One region of the Priestia sp. D3YE.R1 genome, then DNA from elsewhere that is predicted to be linked to it. Evidence: riboswitches for the same ligand, from Rfam matches in the RefSeq annotation. Region 1 holds a riboswitch; each other region holds the start of a gene.

Region 1 (6,731 bases):
AGATTCAAACTGGGTCTAGTTTTCTGCTGCAAAATGTATTGTCAGCAAATGGAGAAATCAAATTTGCGGGTGCTGGTATAATTAAAGGGAAAACAAGCAAAATGATTGGTTTTTTGAATGAAGAAGAACTAGATGGTTTGGCTTGGATCACAGGCAAAGGGAAAGGCGGGCTAGTGAAAAGCTTTGATAAAAAGACTGGTCAGCTGATTGTATACGAAATAGAGTCTATGAAAAGTCATATTCAACCCCATGTTAAAGGAAATAATATCTCTTTTGATGTACACATTGAATCAGTGGGAAGGCTATCTGAAAGTTGGATGACTTCAGGGAGCTCTTTTAATAATCAATTTTTACAGAATGCGCAAAAAACTTCAGAAAAAAAAGTAAAGTACCTGGTAAGAAACGTACTAGAAAAAATGCAAACAAAATATAAAGTTGATGTTGCAGGCTTCGGAAATCAATTGAGAATTAAGCAGCCTAGAACATGGATGAGGGTCAAAGAAAATTGGGATCAAACATTTAGTGAAGTGCCAATTAACTATGATGTGAAGTTAAAGATTAAAGATTATGGAGCATCCGGGTCAAAAAAGTAAGCACCCGACTGTAACTTTGCTTATCGTTATGTCAAAAATGAAACTCCCACAAGAATAATAATCTCAGAACTTCCCACGAAATACTCATCGCATGCTTCGTACGGAGCCTTCAATAAACAACAAATAAGAGCTGCCGGTTTTCGACAGCTCTTATTTGTTGTTATTCAAAAATATAAGCTAGTGCTTGAAGAGCCTGTTCTGGCGTTTCGACTACAACTTGCGCTTTGTTTGACAGTTCTTTAAGCGGGTGGTGCAGTTTTTCAGGACGAACCAAAATTAGCGGTTTATCTAATGCGATGGCTGTCGCCGCATCCATTGCGCTGTTCCACTGCTTGTATTTTTCACCAAATAAAGCAATGACCACATCAGATTTTTTAAGGAGCACCTGCGTGCGTAAATTATTAATTTGGGAAGCAGCTTCATCTTTTAAGACAGCATTAGGCTGTTTTCCTAAAATTTCTTCTCCAATATTATCGGAGCGGTCATGGTCTGTCATGGGACCGACAAAGGTAAGGGGAAGGTTTAATTGTTCCGCTTGGTTTTTAATTTCGTCTCGCCAGTTATCGTGAATTTGCCCGGCAAGGTATATGGTTAAGTTCATTATGTAGAAGTCCTCCTCTAACTAAGATTTGTTTTATTTTATCAAATGTAAGCGGATAATACGAATGATTTGAATGGGCTACTTTTCCAAAAATAAGGTTATAGTAGACAAATAGTTAAAAAAGAGAAACAATAGAAGGCGTATTGCTAATTAAAGAAAGGATGTACATGATGACAGAAACAGTGCTACAAGTAGATCATGTCAGTAAAGTAATTGGGAAGAAAACCATTTTGCATGATGTATCCTTATCGGTTGAGCGCGGTGAGATTTTCGGATTGCTTGGTCCAAACGGATCTGGAAAAACAACGCTAATTCGTACCGTAGTAGGACTCATTAAAGAAACAAAAGGGACAATTACCGTCAATGGGTTTCCATTAAAGGAACAGTTTACATCAGCTATGAAATCAATTGGAGCGATTATTGAAAACCCTGAGTTTTATGATTATCTAACGGGCTATCAAAATTTAAAACACTTTGCTAATATGCATGAAGGAATCACAGCAGAACGCTTGGATGAAGTGATTGCGCTAGTAAAGCTTGAAAACAGCATCCATGCAAAAGTGAAGACGTATTCTCTTGGGATGAGACAGCGTTTAGGAGTAGCTCAAGCTATTTTACATAAGCCTGCATTGCTTTTACTAGACGAACCAACAAATGGTCTAGACCCAGCGGGAATGAGAGAGTTTCGTACATATTTACAAACACTTTGCAGGGAAGAAGGCATTTCAATCTTAATCGCGAGCCACTTATTAAAAGAAGTAGAAGCATTATGTGACCGCGTTGGCATCATTCAAGACGGTGAGTTAAAAGCCGTTCAAGATCTATCTCCAAATCGTCAAGATCAAGGAATGTACGTAGAATTTGAAGTGTCTGACGCGCAAAAAGCAGCGGAACTTTTATCAAAAGAATTTGAAGTAACGATGAGATCGCATATTATCGACGTAGCGATTGTGAAAGAGCAAATTCCAGCTGTGAATGAAAAATTAGTGGACAGCGATATTTTAGTCTACCGAATTACCCCTGTGTATGAGACGCTTGAAGATTCGTTTATGTCCGTTACGGAAGGAGAGCACCATGCTTAAGTTAATTCAAAATGAACACATGAAATGGTTTCACAAAAGAAGTACAAAAATCACGTTTATCACAATAGGCATTTTAACTCTTTGTATGGCTCTTTTAATGAAGAAAGTGTCAAACAGTGCAGGAACAGAAGAAAACGTTTTGAACTTCCTGTCATTTAGTTCAGGTATGCTCATTCTTGTTCAATTTTTCGCTCTTGCTGTCGGAGGGTCAATGGTTGCAAAAGAGTTTGAAGCAGGTACCATTAAGCTTCTGTTAATTCGTCCGGCTAGACGTTCAACGATTTTAGCATCCAAATACATAACGCTCATTTTAATTAGCTTATATTACTTACTGAGCTATTTGCTTTTTTCATTTGTATGGGGAGCATTGTTCTTTGGATTTGCCAGTCTAGAAGGAGATGCGCAGCTGCTTAAAAACATTACGCTTACGTATGACAGTGCGTATATGGAAACGTTTATGATGATGACGTTCGCATTTATGCTGTCGTCTTTATTCAGAAACAGCGCGCTTGCTTCAAGTCTAGCTATTGTTGTAAGTATCGGGGCGAAAGCAGTAACTGGAATAGTATCACAGTTTGGTTTATGGTGGGGGAAATTTTTACTGTTCGCCAACACGAACTTTGTGCAGTATATGGACGGCATGAAGACGATGTTTGAGGGCATGACGATTTCATTTTCAATCTTCATCTTAGTTGCACACTTTGTCTTTTTTATGGGCGTAGCTTGGGCAGCGTTTTTAAAACGTGACGTAGCTAATTGATGTGAGAATTTTCTCACTATATATTTTTCTGAAATAGCATTTGACAATTATATAAAAAGAGATTACAGTAGTGAAAGACTATTTTTAAAACAACTATAAACTTCTTATCAAGAGAGACGGAGGGACTGGCCCTGAGATGTCTCGGCAACTGGCTGTACGCAGTGCGGTGCCAAATCCAGCAGACGATGTTTCGTTTGGAAGATGAGAAGGGTAATCTTATGATACAAATAAGAGACCTCTTCTTATCAATAAGAAGAGGTCTTTTTTTATTACGTAAACAAGAGGTGTTAAGAATGGAACAACAAAAAGGAAACGGCTGGGCGCTGTTACCGCTGGGCGTCTTTTTAGTCCTGTTTGTCGGATCAGGAATTATAACGGGAGATTTTTATAAGCTCCCTGTATTAGTGGCCATTATCATTGCAGCCATTGTGGCGCTGGCTATGAATCGTAAAGATTCACTTAATGTAAAAGTTGAACGTTTTGCTAAAGGAGCAGGGCATCCTGATATTATTATTATGGTACTTATTTTTATTTTAGCAGGTGCTTTTTCTCAAGTTGCTAAAGGCATGGGAGCTGTTGATTCAACGGTAAACTTAGCGCTTTCTGTACTTCCGCAAAGCTTAGTAGTAGTCGGAATCTTTGTTATTGGCGCATTCATTTCAATTTCGATGGGAACGTCAATGGGAACCATCGCTGCATTGGGGCCTATCGCTGTAGGAATCAGTGAGCAGGCTCATGTATCCATTACATTAGCAATTGCCGCTGTTATTGGTGGTGCAATGTTTGGAGATAATTTATCTATAATCTCTGATACAACCATTGCAGCAGTTCGTACGCAAAAAACAAATATGTCAGATAAATTAAAAGTAAACTTTTTTATTGTCCTTCCTGCAGCGATCGTTACGGTGATTCTATTGTTTGTCATGACGCTTGGCAACACGTCTTCAGTAGAAATCAAAGATTTCAGCTGGTTTAAAATCTTGCCATATATCGGCGTACTAGTGGCTGCTATATTTGGTGCAAACGTCTTAAGCATTTTAACTGGAGGAATTGTATTAGCCGGCGTAATTGGATTAGCTGATGGAAGCTACACGCTTTCTTCTCTTGCTAAAACTGTGACAGAAGGTATTGGTGGAATGTCGGAGTTAATTATTTTATCTCTTTTAATTGGTGGAATGGTTGAACTCATTCGCTATAACGGCGGTATTCAGTTCTTATTGAATTTATTAACACGACGTATTCAAACAAAAAAAGGTGGAGAATTCAGTATCGCTGGATTAGTAAGTTTAACCAATTTGGCCACGGCTAATAACACGATTTCAATTATTACGGCAGGTCCGTTAGCAAAAGAAATCTCTGATAAGTATTCAATTGATAATCGAAAATCAGCCAGTCTGCTTGACTTGTTTTCATGCAGCGTTCAAGGTCTTATCCCTTACGGTGCACAAATGCTTCTAGCAGCAGGATTTGCTAAAGTTTCACCAGTTGAGATTATTCCATTTACATTTTATCCAATGTTAACAGCTGTTTGCGGCATCATTGCAATTGTAATTGGATTTCCTCGTTTAAATAAAAAATCAAAATCATCTAAAGAGGCTGCGTAATATCAAACCCTTAAAAAGAATGTTCTTTTTAAGGGTTTTTTACTGTTTGAAAAAATCAACTGGCTTTTCTTTATCTAACTCCTTCCAAAGCGTCTCATTTTGTTTAAGTGCATAAGCCGCTCCTCCAATTTCAATTCCGCATAATAAAATGAATAATAAAATACCCATGAAATGACCTCCTTACGTAAATGAATAAAAACACGATGGTAACGGGTTTAGCTTATTGCTGTTTCACTTTATAATGAGAATAAAGTATGAAACGCGTTTCAGCGCAAGAGAAAAAGGTGAAAACATGACAAATATCCGAGATATCGCCAAAAAAGCTGGTGTATCTGTTTCGACTGTATCCCGGGTGCTAAATCATCATCCGTATGTAAAAGAAGAAAAACGCCGGCTGGTAGAGCAGGTTATTCACGAACTTAATTATGAACAAAACATTAATGCCGTTCACTTATCAAAAGGGAAAACAAATATGATTGCCGTCGTTTTGCCTTTTATTAATCATCCTTATTTCAGTCTGCTTTTAGAAGGAGTGGCATCTCAAGCGTTAGAAAAGCAGTATCAGCTTGTTATTTGTCAGACCAACTATGATGTGAAAAAAGAAGAAGAAGCGCTTCATATGCTAAAAACAAAGCAGGTTGATGGAGTCATTATTTGTTCTAGAGCCAGCAGCTGGAGCACCATTGAATATTATCAGCAGTACGGGCCCATAGCCGTGTGCGAAAATGTACAGAATCGTTCTATTCGCTCCGTATACGTTGATCATTATGCAGCTTTTAAGCAGGCGCTCCTGTATTTAAAAGAAAAAGGATATACGGATATTGGCTACTGTATTGGAAGAATGACGGGTACAAATAGTCAACAGAGGCAACAGGCATACAAAGAATATATAAAAGGAATAAATCAGCCTTATCATTCAGAATGGGTTTTTCAAGGCTGTTTGAATGTGACAGATGGTGAAAAAGTGGTGAAAAAATTGGTGCAGATGAAAGATAGGCCTCAGGCGCTTTTAGTAACAAACGATCAAGTCGCTATCGGAATAAAAGCTCAGTGCGAACAAGCCGGTATATTAGTTCCAGGGGATTTAGCTATCATTGGTTTTGATAATCATCCGCTTTCTTCATATTTACAAATCACAACGATCGAACTTCCTCTTAAAGAGATGGGAGAAACGCTTTTTACATTAGTCGGAAACAAGGCGACTCAAAAAATTGAGCTCCCTTTTCGGTTTATTGAGCGTAAAAGCGTATGAATTCTTGATGATGCCATGAGGTGTGTTTACCGGATAAAATGAGCAAAAGCGGACATCATACGAGTAAAGAAAGAAGAAAAGGATGATGATCGTGGAGAAAAAAGAATATCAAGTGGGAGATCAAGTATTTGTTATTTACCGAAATCCTCATACGGCGAACGTTGCCAATATTAATCAAGCTGAAATTGTTGAACATCCTGAAAACAAAGGTGAAAAAGCGCTGTTTCTGCATGAGTCTTATCATTTGTTAGCTGAAGATGATGCCGTGTATTCAACGTATGAAGAAGCAGAGAAAATGTATAACAAGATATTTGATTATGAACAATATAATTGACGCAAGGCTCTCCTTAAACAGAGAGTCTTTTTTGTTTGAAAAATAATTACCACGGATAGAGTCTTTTTGTTTTTCAAACGCTATTAGTATTAGAAAAAAGGAAGTGTACATGATGATAAAACCTTTTGTACCTCAATTAGTATACATTGAGCCGGGGGCAATGGAGTACCCGCTTGGTGTTCAATTAAAAGAAAAGTTTGAGAAGATGGGAATTGAGATTCGTCAAACAACTTCTCATAATCAAGTGCGTAATATACCGGGAAAAAATGATTTGCAAAAATACCGCAATGCCAAGTCCACTTTAGTAGTTGGTGTGCGTAAAACCTTAAAATTTGATACATCTAAACCATCAGCTGAATATGCAATACCGTTTGCAACAGGGTGTATGGGACACTGTCACTATTGTTACTTACAAACAACAATGGGAAGCAAACCATATATTCGCACGTACGTGAATGTTGAAGAAATATTAGGTCAAGCAGAGCAATATATGCGGGAAAGAGCC
Region 2 (6,731 bases), on a different contig from region 1:
TCTCCTGAATGGGGGGCTTTTTGTGTTAAAACGTATATCATAATTTTTAGGGCAATAGGAGATGCTACTACTAAAATTGCTAAGGAGATCAATATCTATGAAAAGACTATTTTATACAGTCAGCACTTTTTGTTTTGTTTGGCTTGCTTTTGCAACTATTCATGTTAGCGCTCTTTCGATGGAAAAGCTTCCAATGAAGAAATCATCTGAACAATGGTCGGTTGAACTGGCAAAAGCAAGTATGACGGGAGATAATCAGCTAAAGTGGAAAAATAACGTCTATCATACATATGGGTTAACCGTTGAAAACATTGGAAAAGACGTAGAACGCGTGCAGGTTCAAGCTTTTCGTCACGAAGGAAAAAATAAGACGAAATACAGCTTGTTTTCTCCTATTGAAAGATCTAACTTAAGCAAAAGCGGTCAGCGTTTTCGCTATGCGAATTTTGCTGTTCCTGGAAAAGCGGCAGGCTTAGACATCATGATTAACTGGACGGATGAACAAGGCAATCATCAAGAACATTTTGAATTTAAATAAAAGTCTTCGCTTAGGCGAAGACTTTTTTTGCAGGAATTTATCTCTGCATGTGGAAAACGAACACGAAAGGAGAGATCGTGATGATTGTAAAAGCTACTGAAGAAGAAATACAGGAAATTCGGACAAAATCTGCTGATGCGCTGTTTGAAGGAACAACGCATCAGTTTCAACCGTCAACTGAACGCGTAAATGAACTAATTGATAATGCTCTTAAAAAAGGATGTTATTATTTAGTATCTAGACAAGAAAATAAACTCGCAGGCTGGGTTCTTGCGGGACCATCTGCCGACTTCTTTTCAAAAGAAGAAATTGGCTTTATCTACGAGTTATATGTTGTATCAGAATACCGCGGGCGGGGTCTAGCCAAGCCGTTAATGCAAAAAGCGATTGATGAATTGTCTATCAAAGGATACCCTGAAATCAGGCTCAGCGTTCATGCTGGGAATTTTGTACAGCATGTGTATCGCGAACTTGGATTTGTAGATAAACAAATATCAATGAGCCTGCAGGTGGTAAAACGTTCGTAACGTTGGTGAATGTCAGCGAGTCCATAAAACATAAGATGTTATACATGCGATGAGGTTTGGTAATGAAAGTAAAAGTAAATAAGTAGCCCAAACGGCGCCTTTATCTAGTACTTCAACAGCTCCTCCACCTGTATGATCTGAGGCGGGAGGATCTTCAAGCGCGTTCATAATCAAAGCCGCTGCTGCTAAAATAATTCCTCCAATGCTTCCGGTTGTTTTGACAATTGCAATATGGAAAGTAGATGAAAAGGCAATGCTGAGAAGCAACAGCAAGCTTCCCAAAAAAGCAGATAACATATATCGTTTCATGTGCTCACCATCCTTTATGACAGCATACCATATTTTACTTCTTTTTTCTTTTTATTGAAAAGCTATTGACGTAACCTACAAAACATATTAGAATAGTCAGAAATAATTTAAAAACGAAATATTCTTATCTAGAGAGGTGGAGGGACTGGCCCTTTGAAGCCTCAGCAACCACAATTATTGAATGGTGCTAATTCCAGCATAGCCTAGCTTTGACAGATAAGAAGAGGAATCTTTTTCTATGGTGAAATCCTCTTCTTAGGAAGAAACATTTCGTATAGAAAAGGTGATGACATTGAACAATAGACAAACGGCGTTAAGCATTGATGATTATTTAGATCTATACTTGTTAGCAAAAGAAATAAAAGACGAAACGTGGCAACAGGAAATTTTAGCTGCGCTAAAAACGAAGCAAAATCGCTCATTTGAAGACAAACAATCCGCACTCGTTCAAGAAATATGGGAAGATTTTAAACAGTTAAATGAAGATATTTCTTTTACGTATCGCTTAATTCAAGAAGAGCCAACTAATGAACGATTTCAGGCTAAATTAAGGCACCTGCGAGAACGACGGATTACGCTGAGTCGCGAGTTATATCTAGCTAAAAAACAGTATGTTGAACATATGCAATAAAAAGATCCGCTTGATAAACAAGCGGTTTTTTTGCATGTAAATGTTAGAAGCATTATATTTCGGGTAAAAAAGAGATAAGACAAGAAAAGGAGGGATGACAGTGGCTCAAGGTGTATTATGTGAAGTAAATGAGTGCGTGTATTGGAAAACTGGAAACAAATGCAGTGCAGAGTCCATTTACGTTGTGAGTCCTGAAAGTAGTCACCATGTTTCTGAAACGGAAGAACCTGGCTGTAAAACTTTTGAACCCGCGAGATAAATGCTAGTTTTTATAAAAAGCATAAAATGAACGATGCGCTGACGGAGTTGAGTCGGCGTTTTTCTATTTTTTTAAAATGCTATTACTTAGGTGCAATAATAAATACATAGTAAAAAACCAGTGTCTACATCTAATTGTGTATTTAAACAAAATGATACGATAATTTTTTTATTTTTCGACAAAAGAAAAGTGAGAGAAAGGTGATAGAATACAAATATATAGCCTAGCTGACTTTTAGCACAGACTTATATGAAAGCGCTAACAAAAAAGGCTGTATTCATCTCGTTTTGACAGATTGGAAAAAGGGGAGACGTTTATGCAGGGGAAAACTCAGGGGAAAGAATTGAAACGCGGGTTAGAAGAAAGACATGTGACGCTGATGTCCTTAGGAGCAGCCATAGGGGTAGGGCTGTTTCTTGGATCTGCATCTGCTATTAAATTAGCAGGACCGGGAATATTGTTGGCGTATGGATTTAGCGGAATGATTATGTTTTTTATTATGAGAGCACTTGGAGAAATGGCGATTCAAAAACCTGTTGCAGGTTCATTCAGTAAGTACGCGCGCGACTATTTAGGGCCGCTTGCTGGTTATTTAACAGGTTGGAATTACTGGTTTTTATGGGTTGTAACATGTATGGCTGAAATTACAGCCGTTGGTATTTATATGGGGTATTGGTATCCAGATGTACCAAACTGGATTTGGGCGTTATCGGCGCTTGTCATTATGACAACAGTTAACTTCTTAGCTGTTAAGGCATATGGCGAACTGGAATTTTGGTTTGCACTTATTAAAATTTTAGCGATTGTATTAATGATTGCCGTTGGATTATTAATGATTGTGTTCGGAATCGGCAACGGCGGCGTTGCGACTGGTATTAAAAACTTGTGGGACAACGGCGGACTGTTCCCGCACGGATTCAAAGGCATTTTGCTGTCGCTGCAAATGGTCATGTTTGCGTATTTAGGAATTGAAATGATCGGTGTTACCGCGGGAGAAGTGAAAAATCCGGAAAAATCTCTAGCAAGAGCGATTGATTCTGTCTTTTGGCGTATTCTTATTTTCTACGTGGGTGCATTATTTGTCATTATGTCGATTTATCCTTGGCAAGAAATCGGTTCACAGGGAAGCCCGTTTGTATTAACATTTGAAAAAATCGGGATTCCAGCGGCGGCTGGTATTATTAACTTTGTCGTGCTAACAGCAGCTCTTTCTTCTTGTAACAGCGGTATTTTTAGTACAGGCCGTATGCTGTTTAACTTAGCAGAGCACGGAGAAGCGCCAAAAGGATACAGCCAGCTGACAAAAGGCGGCGTACCGGGAAAAGCTGTTTTAGCATCAGCGGGTGCTTTATTAGTGGGAGTAGCGTTAAACTACATTGTGCCTGCCAAAGTATTTACGTGGGTAACAAGCATTGCAACATTCGGTGCGATTTGGACATGGGGAATTATTTTGCTTTCTCAAATTAAGTATCGCAAAACGTTAAAAAAAGGTGAAGAGGAAAAGTTAAAATACAAAATGCCTTTGTTTCCGCTAACGTCTTATGTATCACTTGCGTTTCTAGCGCTTGTTGTTGTTCTTATGGCGTACAACCCAGACACAAGAATTGCAGTTGTCATCGGACCATTATGGTTTATCGGTCTTATTATTGCGTACTACGCAAAAGGATTTCATAAACGAAGTCAGAGTTCAGCTGCAACTGAGCAAAAGCTCGTGAAATAAAAGAAAAAACCTCTTTCTTGGAAAGAGGTTTTTTCTTTTGTTTGTTTTTAATTTCTTATAAATTAATTAGTTTAGGTAGGTTTCGATAATTGTTTCAATATCATAAGGGGTAACACCTTCATCAAGAGAATAAATAGTGTCAGCTTTTTGCTTGTCGTGGATAAGTGTTCCTCTAGCTTCTGCGTGAAATGAAAAAAGGTCATAAAGCGTTGGCTTCAACAGCTTTGTCATAGCTTTTCCTATAAGAGAGACAGATCCATTGTTTTGTTCGAGATTATTTTCAAATTCAACATGATGATGCAGCGAAATATCCGTCCAGATTAATTTTCGCTCTTGTAAATCAAAAATTAAAGGGATGGAGATGGTGGAATCACTAGCAAGATCTACTTTATTCTGCACGGTAGAAGGTTCGAATATCTCGCCGGACTCTATGTGCTGTCTTATCATCCATCCTCCAAAACATTCGGGAAGCATAACAAAAGGCTGGACAGAAAATGAATAAACGTTCATCAATATATAACGGCCGCCTTTTTTTAGAATCGTAGGGATATGCAAGTCAATAAATTCACATGCCCCGTTAGGAGCAGATGTAATATCTCCGCTGTGAAAAGCTTTGAAGCTTTTTGAAGATAAGTTTGTATAAGAAATATGCTCTTTATACTGCCAGTTTTCATCGTAAATTCCGGCAGACAAATCAATATCTACACTACCGGTGTGTTCACCATTTACAAAGCCTTCTTTCCACCAAATAAAAAAACGAAGCGTATTGCCTTCAGGAATTGTTAATTTACTGCCCCTACTAATCGTTTTTAATGTTTTGCTGCTTGAACGCTGTGAAAATGGTATAGTTTGTTCACGTAAACGTTCATCAAGCCATACATTTCCAAGAGGTGGCAACTTAGCAAAACGGTCATGTAAAGCATCTTTGCATGCATTTATTACACCATCACAAAGATTTTTACGAAGAGAAGGTAAGGGATTATCAAGCGCCATTACTTTGGACACATTCCCTTTTGGAAACACTACGCGCATATCTTGTCTATGATGTCGATGCTTCATATGTGAATAGAGCTGAAGCAGTACTGGCGTAGAGACATGATGAGCGACCGTTGCAAATGCTACAATAATAGAAGCAGCTTCTTGTTCCCCAGTAGATAAGCGCAGTAAATGGTCAATTCGTCTAGCAAAGTCACCTGGCCGTTTTTCTAAAAGTGAAACTGCTTTTGAGACGTCTTGTTGCTCGAGTGCTTTCTCTAATTTACTATAGAACGTCAACGGTCTTTTATGGTTTCGAACAGCATCGAATCCTTTAGCAGCGTGAGGAAATCGATGTTTGTATTCTCCAGGATGTAAAATCTCACCTAAACGAATCCACTTTACTTTATAACGAAACATATCTTCTTCTACATTTGGAGTGCTTTCTAGCAGCTGCAACAAGCTTCGGCGTTCAAAACGACTAAACTTTTTAAATAAAGTGGGTGATGAAAGGCTAATATCGCCATCAGATAAAGCGGTTGCCAAACGTAAGACATCTGTTGCTGTTTTAAAATAAGAAGACAAGACATCAATAGGTAGTTTGTTTGTTTTAATTAAAACTGAGCTAACAAATGCAGCATTTTCTTTTTGAGGAATGACTGCTGGAAGTAGGTCTAATGCCGGTAAAGTGATAAGAGACCATTCGATGTCTGCTCGATCCGTTTGCGATAATGAGGTATTGGCACCAATTAATTGGCGCATCATAAGGTCAAATTCTTCATCCGTTCCGAGGTCAATAATCCGTAAATCTGTAGTATCAAACAGTGGAAAAACATCTTGTTTTTCACTGTTTGGTAAAATCCCAGTCAGATAGTGAACCACAGCATTTATGTATAGTTCTGCTTCGGACGCTTGCATGACTTCGTTTGGAAAGTTAGGATACATCGGTTTATATTTAACATGAGCGCCAACAAGTCTTTTTAAAGATAAGAGAAGCTGCTCATAAAAAGACATAAATTCGTAGAACGGAAGAGTGAGTAACCGATCAATTAAAGAAGTTGAAGCTGTAAATCCTAATGCCTCAATGTTTTTTAACATGGAAGCCACATAAGCAGGGGGTAATATATCTGATCCTTGCTTCACAATTACTTTAGACTGTCTTCTTAAAAAAATATCGTTTTTCATTCAAACACCACCATGTATGATTTGCACAGAAAAAGCCAGGCGCTTTGCTTCCTGACTTTGAATATATGTATAGTTAAGTTAATGGATTAAGGAAAAGGGATACCTCTAAATTCTAAGAGTTGGATGAGAAGGAAGAAGTATCATAGCCTTAATCTTTGAATAGTGTACCATCATATTGAAAGGATGTAAAATAATAATAGTTTAGTAAGAAAGGGAATTTTTTATCTTTTTTACCTATCGAATTCTCTCAATCTTAAACCCATTATCAATCTGATGAAAGCCGACTTTTGGATAATAGTTCATAGCAGAAGGAGCGGAAAGTAAAATGAGCGCGGTTTCTTCACCGATTTCTGCTTGAACGTGCTTGATGAGCTGTGTGCCGATTCCTTGATTTTGATAGTCTTTTACGACAGCTAAATCCGATAAATAGCAGCAGTAGCTAAAATCTGTTAACGCTCTAGCTATGCCAATGAGTTCGCTGTCGTTCCAAGCGGTGATGGTAAGAGAAGCGTGATCAAGCATTCTTTGAATCCGATCAAGATCTTGTGAAGGACGTTTAATGCCTGAATGTACAAACACTTCAGCAG
Region 3 (6,731 bases), on a different contig from region 1:
TCGGTATTATTTGTATGCAGAATTACGACGGTTTTGTCCATAACTATGCGCTCTATCTAAATCATGAAAGCGGGCGTTTTGAACTGATTCCATGGGATTATGATGCAACTTGGGGAAGAGATGTAAATGGAAAAGTAATGGAAGGAGACTATGTCCGTGCACAAGGATTTAATACGCTTACAGCTCGCTTACTGGCGGTGAACAGCATTAAAAAGCGATATATTAAAAAAATGAACAATGTTCTAAATAATCAATTTACAATAGAATACATGAAACCAATCATTTATCAACTGCATGAGTATATTGCTCCATATGTATTAAAAGATCCTTACGTAAAAGATAACTTAGAGCAATTTTATAAAGAACCCGAATTTATGCTGTCTTTTATAAAAGAACGAACAGCGTATATTAAAAATAACCTTTTGACTCTTTAAAAATGGATAGATTTATAGGCAACAGTGGATTTTGTTAATAATAGGCAAATGCAGGAAATCAATAGCTGTACATGATACGTATATATACAGTATGAATGACCAATAAGGATAACTAATAAGGAGGAAAAACAATGAGTAACTATTACTATGGCCAAGAACAAGAGCAAAATCAAAATCCACGCCAAAAATCAAGCCAAAAACGCAGCCGAAATATACAAATGCCTGATAAAGGCTATTCTTCTCACTTCAAACCCCTAAAAGGAAGAGTGGTGACTGTTTATCGTGGAGGACCTGAATCTAAAACAGGTTATTTGGTTGACGTGCAGTCAGACTATTTAATCTTAGCAGTGGAAAGCAATAATAACAATAATAACAATAATGGTGAAAATAACAATCAAAACAATCAAAACAACCAAAATAATAATCAGCAAGAATATACACTTGTATATTATCACTTAGCGCATGTAAAAAGTATTACTGAAGATACTATGTCAAATTCGGCACAAACGTTTACCGGAATTAGCACAGAATTAGAATTGTATCGAGGAAAAACTTTTGCAGGAACTTTATCATTGATGAAAACTAAATATGTGCAGGTTAACCAAGGTGGGCCTGAGAAAAAAGCAGGTCAACTTCTTGATGTCTTAGGTTCATTTGAATCTGCTTATATAGTATTACTCACAGAGGACGACGGTATCATCTATATTAATACTGAACACGTTAAGAGTGTGAGTGAATATCAAAACAACAATGGAGATCAAACTACTCAATCTGCAAATGAACTCTTAGTGAGTCAAGAACCAGAATATATGAAATCTAAAAGCTTTAACGATCTTTTTGCTCACCTTTCCCATAAATGGGTATCAATCAATAATGGAGGACCTGAAGCTGTAGAGGGCGTGCTAGTACAAAGCCGAAATGGTACATTTACACTTGTGCAGAATAATCAAGTATTACGCTTACAGCCGAGACATGTTAAAACCATTTGTGTAGGAGCAAAAGGGGCTTTTAAGCAAAACGATAACAATCAAAACAATGAGGAAACAGAAGAAAATGGAGAGACTGAAGCTGCAAAGTCTACAGAAGAACGTACAGGAAGCCGCACAGGTGGACGTACAGGACGCCGTACGGGAGGGCGCACAGATGATCGCTCTCGAGGACGCCGCACGGGAGGACGCACAGGGGATCGTTCTCGAGGACGCCGTACGGGTTCACGCTCTTCAGCACCGGCAGAGAAAGTTATTAAAACGAAAAATTATCGTTGGAAAGCATGATGAAATGGAACATAAAAGGTGCTTATAAAGCACCTTTTCTATCATATAGGAAAAAGGAGGAGAATGAGAATGAGTATGAATCATTATATCAATAAAATTGTGGAGTTAGATATTTCAGGTAAAACGACATTTGTTGGCAGACTTATTGATCTTGGATTAGATATTATGGTTTTGTATAATGGACATGATTATTTGTATATTCCTCTTTTACACATGCATGGTTTGCGGGAAGTATCGGAAGAAGACTATACGGTTTTACGTGAAATAGAAGAGAACTTAATAGAAGAAAGTCAGCGGATTTCTTATCGTAATATTTTACAGCAGGCAAAAGGGAAGTTTATTGAAATTTATGTAACGGGAGGGAAATCATTGCATGGCTATATTACAAGCGTGCTGAATGATTATCTTGTATTTTATTCTCCAGTGTATAAGAATGTCTTTGTTTCTCTGCATCATTTGAAATGGCTTACCCCTTACAGTAATGAGTTAACCCCTTATTCTTTAAGTGACAAAGAGCTGCCAGTAAGGCCCGCCTCTGCACCTTTTGTCAGAAACTTTGAAGAGCAGCTTAAAAAATATGAAAATCAACTGGTCGTATTAGATTTAGGGGATCAATCAGAAAAAATTGGCGTACTTAAAGAAGTTTCTAATAATATTGTTGAACTAATTACGGCAAATGGAGAAAGTATGTATTGGAAGCTAGCTCATGTAAAATCTGTGCACTTGCCTTAGAAAAAGAGACCTCGGTGTCGTCTCTTTTTTTATGTGCTTATCAGGACAAGTATATTGAATAAACAAATGAGATGATTTAAATTTTTTAGAAAATTATGTTGACAATAAAGAAAATCTTTATTAAAGTTAGTAACAACAAACGTTAACCACCAACAATTATATAGAACTCTTATCAAGAGTGGCGGAGGGACTGGCCCTGCGATGCCCGGCAACCATCAAATGAAACATTCATTTGAACGGTGCTAATTCCTGTGGAACATCAGTATTGTTCTAACAGATGAGAGAAATCGTGTATAAACGAACACTCTTCCATCTGTGAAGAGTGTTTTTTATTTTGAGTTAAGGAGAGAAATAGATGAAAATTGAAACTTTATTAGTTCGTTCAGGAGTAGGTCGTGACCCTTCAACAGGTTCTATTACAACACCCATTTACCAAGCATCAACATTTGCTCATCCTGCTTTAGGGCAAAGTACAGGATTTGACTATGCGCGTACGGCAAATCCTACTCGTACAGCATTGGAAGAAGCAATTGCTGCTTTAGAAAAAGGCGAAGTAGGAGTAGCATTCGCTTCAGGAATGGCGGGTGTAATGGCAGTTTTAGCACTATTTAAAAACGGAGATCATTTAATTGTATCAGAGGATTTATACGGAGGAACGTACCGAGTACTAAATGAAATCTTTTCAGAGCAAGGAATTACTGTTTCGTACGTCAACACAGCCCATCTCGAGCAAGTGAAAGATGCGCTTCGTCCCAATACGAAAGCTGTATTTATTGAAACACCTACAAATCCAATGATGCACGTAACTGATTTGCCAGAAGCAATTGCGTTAGCTAAACAGCATGATTTGCTTACGATCGTTGACAATACATTCATGTCCCCTTACTATCAGCGTCCTTTAGAGCTTGGAGCAGATATCGTGATACATAGTGCGAGCAAATACATTGGAGGTCATAATGATGTAGTTGCTGGTCTTGTAGTCGCTCGATGTAGTAGCTTAGGAGAAAGAATTCGTTTTTATCAAAATGCAGCTGGGGCAATCTTAGGTCCACAAGATAGCTGGCTGTTATTGCGCGGTGTTAAAACGCTAGCGCTTCGTATGGAAAAGCATAACGAAAACGCACTGAAAATTGCAAAGTGGCTTACTGCTCATGATCTCGTGGAAAAAGTGTATTACCCTGGTCTTGAAACACATCCGGGCTATGAAATCATGAAGAAACAAGCAACTGGATTTGGAGGCATGATTTCTTTTGCTGTCTCACACCCTGACATCGTGTCCACGCTTTTGGAAAATGTCAAAGTTATTACATTTGCAGAAAGCTTAGGAGGCGTGGAAAGTTTAATGACATTCCCAGCTCGTCAAACACACGCTGACATTCCGGAGGAAATTCGAAACCGTGTCGGAGTAACAAACTGTTTACTGCGATTATCTGTTGGAATTGAGCACGCAGATGATTTAATTAAAGATTTGAAGGAGGCATTTGATGCATACCAACAATAATAAACATAGATTTGGTACGAACTTAATTCATGCAAATACAGGAATTGACGGTCATTTTGGAGCAGTTAACGTACCTATTTATCAGGTATCTACATTTAACCAAGAAGATGAGACGAACAACGGCCGCTATGACTATTCTCGTTCAGGAAATCCAACTCGTGAGGCTTTAGAAAACACCATTGCTCAGCTAGAAAATGGATACGCTGGCTTTGCTTTTTCGTCAGGTATGGCTGCTATCTCATCGGTGTTATCTATTTTTGAATCAGGGGATGAAATTTTAGTTTCACACGATACGTACGGCGGGACATATCGTGTATTAACACGATTATTTTCAAAGTTTGGTATCAAAACAACTTTTGTTGATACAACGAAGGTTGAAAAAGTAGAAGAAGCTATCACAAAAGATACGAAGGCTATTTATATCGAAAGCCCTTCAAATCCATTTTTACAGGTAACGGATATTAAAGCAGTAGCAAGTTTGGCGAAAGAGCGCAATCTCCTTACAATTGTGGATAACACGTTTTTAACGCCTTATCTACAGCAGCCGATTGACCTTGGTGTAAATATTGTAATTCATAGTGCTACAAAATATATCAGCGGTCACAGTGACGTCATTGGCGGTCTAGTTGTGGTAAGCGATGAAAAGCTAGCGGAAGAAGTAAAGTTTGTACAAAATGCTTTTGGTGCTATCTTAGGACCACAGGATTGTTTTTTACTGCTTCGAGGCATTAAGACATTAAAAGTTCGTTTAGATCAACAGTTAAAAACAGCGCTGCAGTTTGCAAAGTGGCTTGAAGAACAATCTCTAGTGAGCCGTGTATACTACCCAGGTTTAAAAAGTCATCCAGACCACAAACTCATTTCAGAACAAGCAAATGGATACGGAGCTATGATTTCTTTCCAAGTACAGGATGAAAAAGTAGCACGACATATTTTGCAAGGAGTCAAATTGGCTTCAATCGGCGTTAGTCTAGGTGCAGTTGAATCCATTCTAACGCATCCTGCAACAATGTCTCATGCAAGTATCCCAAAAGAAGTACGTGAAGAAAAAGGAATTACTGATTCACTTCTTCGCCTTTCAGTAGGGTTAGAGGAATTCGAGGATTTGAAGCAAGACTTTAACGCTGTTTTTCAAAGCTTAGAAGAAAAAGCGTTAATTAAATAAAAAAAGGACTTCCATCAAGGAAGTCCTTTTTCTTGTTATATACAGCTATCTAAAAGGTCTGTGTATAGGGACGTAAGCGCAACTTTTTCATCAGAGGAAAGACTGCTGTTTAGAATTCTTTTGATGCCAAGATGATATTTTACATACGGTGTTTGCCGAACGCGTGGATGAGTCATTTCATCTTTTAAATCTTTCAGAATGGCTTCGTGAAGCTGATCTTCACTTGCCATGGCTTGTTTAGAAGCGAACGAACGGTTCAACCATAGGGTCTGATAAGCTGCTAGTAAATGTTCAGAAGTCATTGTGCAAAGAGCTCCTTTAGATTAGTTTCTTCATTATAATAATCTATAGTTTACCATAAGTATTAATACGTGTACGTAACTTTTACAGAAGCAGATACAGTCAAGGACTGAGCTTGAATAGGGGGAGAGGCTGCTAATAACTTAGGCGAGGAGCCAGATGACTGATAGACGGGTCCTTCTTCGATTAAAATAGGAATTTGGTTAATAGGGAGCTGCAGCGTGTTGGCAATGGTAAAGGCCTTTTCTTTAGCATTTAATAAAGCTTTACTAATCGCTTCTTGTTCATATTTATCATCATTTGTAACGTGAAATTGAAGATCTTGCGCTACGTTGGCTCCGCTTGAAAACGTAGCGTTATAAACATCGCCAGCTTGTTTTACATCCTGTACTCTTACTCTAAACAAATGCTGTACTTCGTATCCTGTAAGAGTCGATTTTCCATCGCTGTAATCATATTTAGGATTTATGGTGAATGAAGCTGTTTCAATTTGCTGGTCATTGATTCCAAGTTTTTTTATCTCTTGCAGCAAAGTATTTGAAACAGCTGAATTTTCTTTTAAGGCTTCTTGAACGTCTCGGTTTTCCGTCCGGGTTCCAATCGTCAGGGAAATTTCATTTGGAACTGCTGAAGCACTTCCTTCACCAATTACTTTAATTTCTCTATTTTGTGTATCTACGCGCAGTTGCTGTGTAGGTTCATAAGGGAAATAAGAATGTTGCATGTAAAAACCCTCCTTAATCCGTCTTTAGTACATATATATGACTGTATGGCTTGCATTAAAAGCAAAAAGTACACAAGTCGTAACTTGTGTACTTTTTTTACTATTTTGTATGCTGTTCTAATACGCTTTCCATGTTTCTAAATTGATCTTCTACAGCTTCTGAAGGCTTTTTTGTTAACATACTTACTACAATAACAGCCAGCAAGCTTAAGAAAAATCCAGGAATCATTTCATAAAGGGCATCCTTCAATGGAGTATTTACCCAAATTAATACTGTAGCAGCACCTACAATCATCCCTGCAAGTGCTCCCCATCGAGTCATACGCTTCCAGTAAAGACTTAGTAAAATAGCAGGACCAAAAGCTGAACCAAATCCAGCCCAAGCATATCCAACCAGCCCTAAAATCGTATCACTAGGTTTTAAAGAAAGCAAAATACCTATAATTGCAACACCTAAAACCGCAGCTCTTCCAACCGTCACAAGCTCTTTGTCAGAGGCCTTGCGTCGGAAAAATGTTTTATAAAAGTCTTCTGTAACAGAGCTTGCCGTTACAAGCAGCTGAGAAGAAATGGTACTCATAATTGCCGCTAGTAAAGCTGC

What was found. Region 1 has a riboswitch for S-adenosylmethionine ahead of ACOZIR_RS20285 (Na+/H+ antiporter NhaC family protein). Riboswitches for the same ligand answer to the same signal wherever they lie in the genome.
Region 2: another riboswitch for S-adenosylmethionine. It lies ahead of ACOZIR_RS04710 (hypothetical protein); the one in region 1 lies ahead of ACOZIR_RS20285 (Na+/H+ antiporter NhaC family protein).
Region 3: another riboswitch for S-adenosylmethionine. It lies ahead of ACOZIR_RS16370 (trans-sulfuration enzyme family protein); the one in region 1 lies ahead of ACOZIR_RS20285 (Na+/H+ antiporter NhaC family protein).

What each region holds. Positions count from the first base shown of each region.
Region 1 is NZ_JBLTHW010000003.1:381,894-388,624, forward strand. It holds gene ACOZIR_RS20265 (Ger(x)C family spore germination protein) at 1-593, shown strand, start outside; gene ACOZIR_RS20270 (YtoQ family protein) at 754-1,194, opposite strand; gene ACOZIR_RS20275 (ABC transporter ATP-binding protein) at 1,365-2,276, shown strand; gene ACOZIR_RS20280 (ABC transporter permease) at 2,269-3,036, shown strand; SAM riboswitch class I at 3,138-3,244, shown strand; gene ACOZIR_RS20285 (Na+/H+ antiporter NhaC family protein) at 3,330-4,640, shown strand; gene ACOZIR_RS20290 (hypothetical protein) at 4,680-4,808, opposite strand; gene ACOZIR_RS20295 (LacI family DNA-binding transcriptional regulator) at 4,933-5,892, shown strand; gene ACOZIR_RS20300 (transcriptional regulator SplA domain-containing protein) at 5,978-6,226, shown strand; gene splB (spore photoproduct lyase) at 6,339-6,731, shown strand, end outside.
Region 2 is NZ_JBLTHW010000001.1:914,733-921,463, forward strand. It holds gene ACOZIR_RS04695 (hypothetical protein) at 98-538, shown strand; gene ACOZIR_RS04700 (GNAT family N-acetyltransferase) at 619-1,065, shown strand; gene ACOZIR_RS04705 (hypothetical protein) at 1,078-1,374, opposite strand; SAM riboswitch class I at 1,496-1,597, shown strand; gene ACOZIR_RS04710 (hypothetical protein) at 1,661-2,005, shown strand; gene ACOZIR_RS04715 (DUF1540 domain-containing protein) at 2,106-2,264, shown strand; gene alaP (alanine permease AlaP) at 2,581-3,984, shown strand; gene ACOZIR_RS04725 (cytoplasmic protein) at 4,051-6,144, opposite strand; gene ACOZIR_RS04730 (GNAT family N-acetyltransferase) at 6,379-6,731, opposite strand, start outside.
Region 3 is NZ_JBLTHW010000002.1:818,238-824,968, forward strand. It holds gene ACOZIR_RS16355 (CotH kinase family protein) at 1-434, shown strand, start outside; gene ACOZIR_RS16360 (spore coat protein) at 653-1,708, shown strand; gene ACOZIR_RS16365 (hypothetical protein) at 1,778-2,440, shown strand; SAM riboswitch class I at 2,607-2,724, shown strand; gene ACOZIR_RS16370 (trans-sulfuration enzyme family protein) at 2,796-3,941, shown strand; gene ACOZIR_RS16375 (trans-sulfuration enzyme family protein) at 3,925-5,106, shown strand; gene ACOZIR_RS16380 (hypothetical protein) at 5,142-5,408, opposite strand; gene ACOZIR_RS16385 (SIMPL domain-containing protein) at 5,471-6,130, opposite strand; gene putP (sodium/proline symporter PutP) at 6,231-6,731, opposite strand, start outside.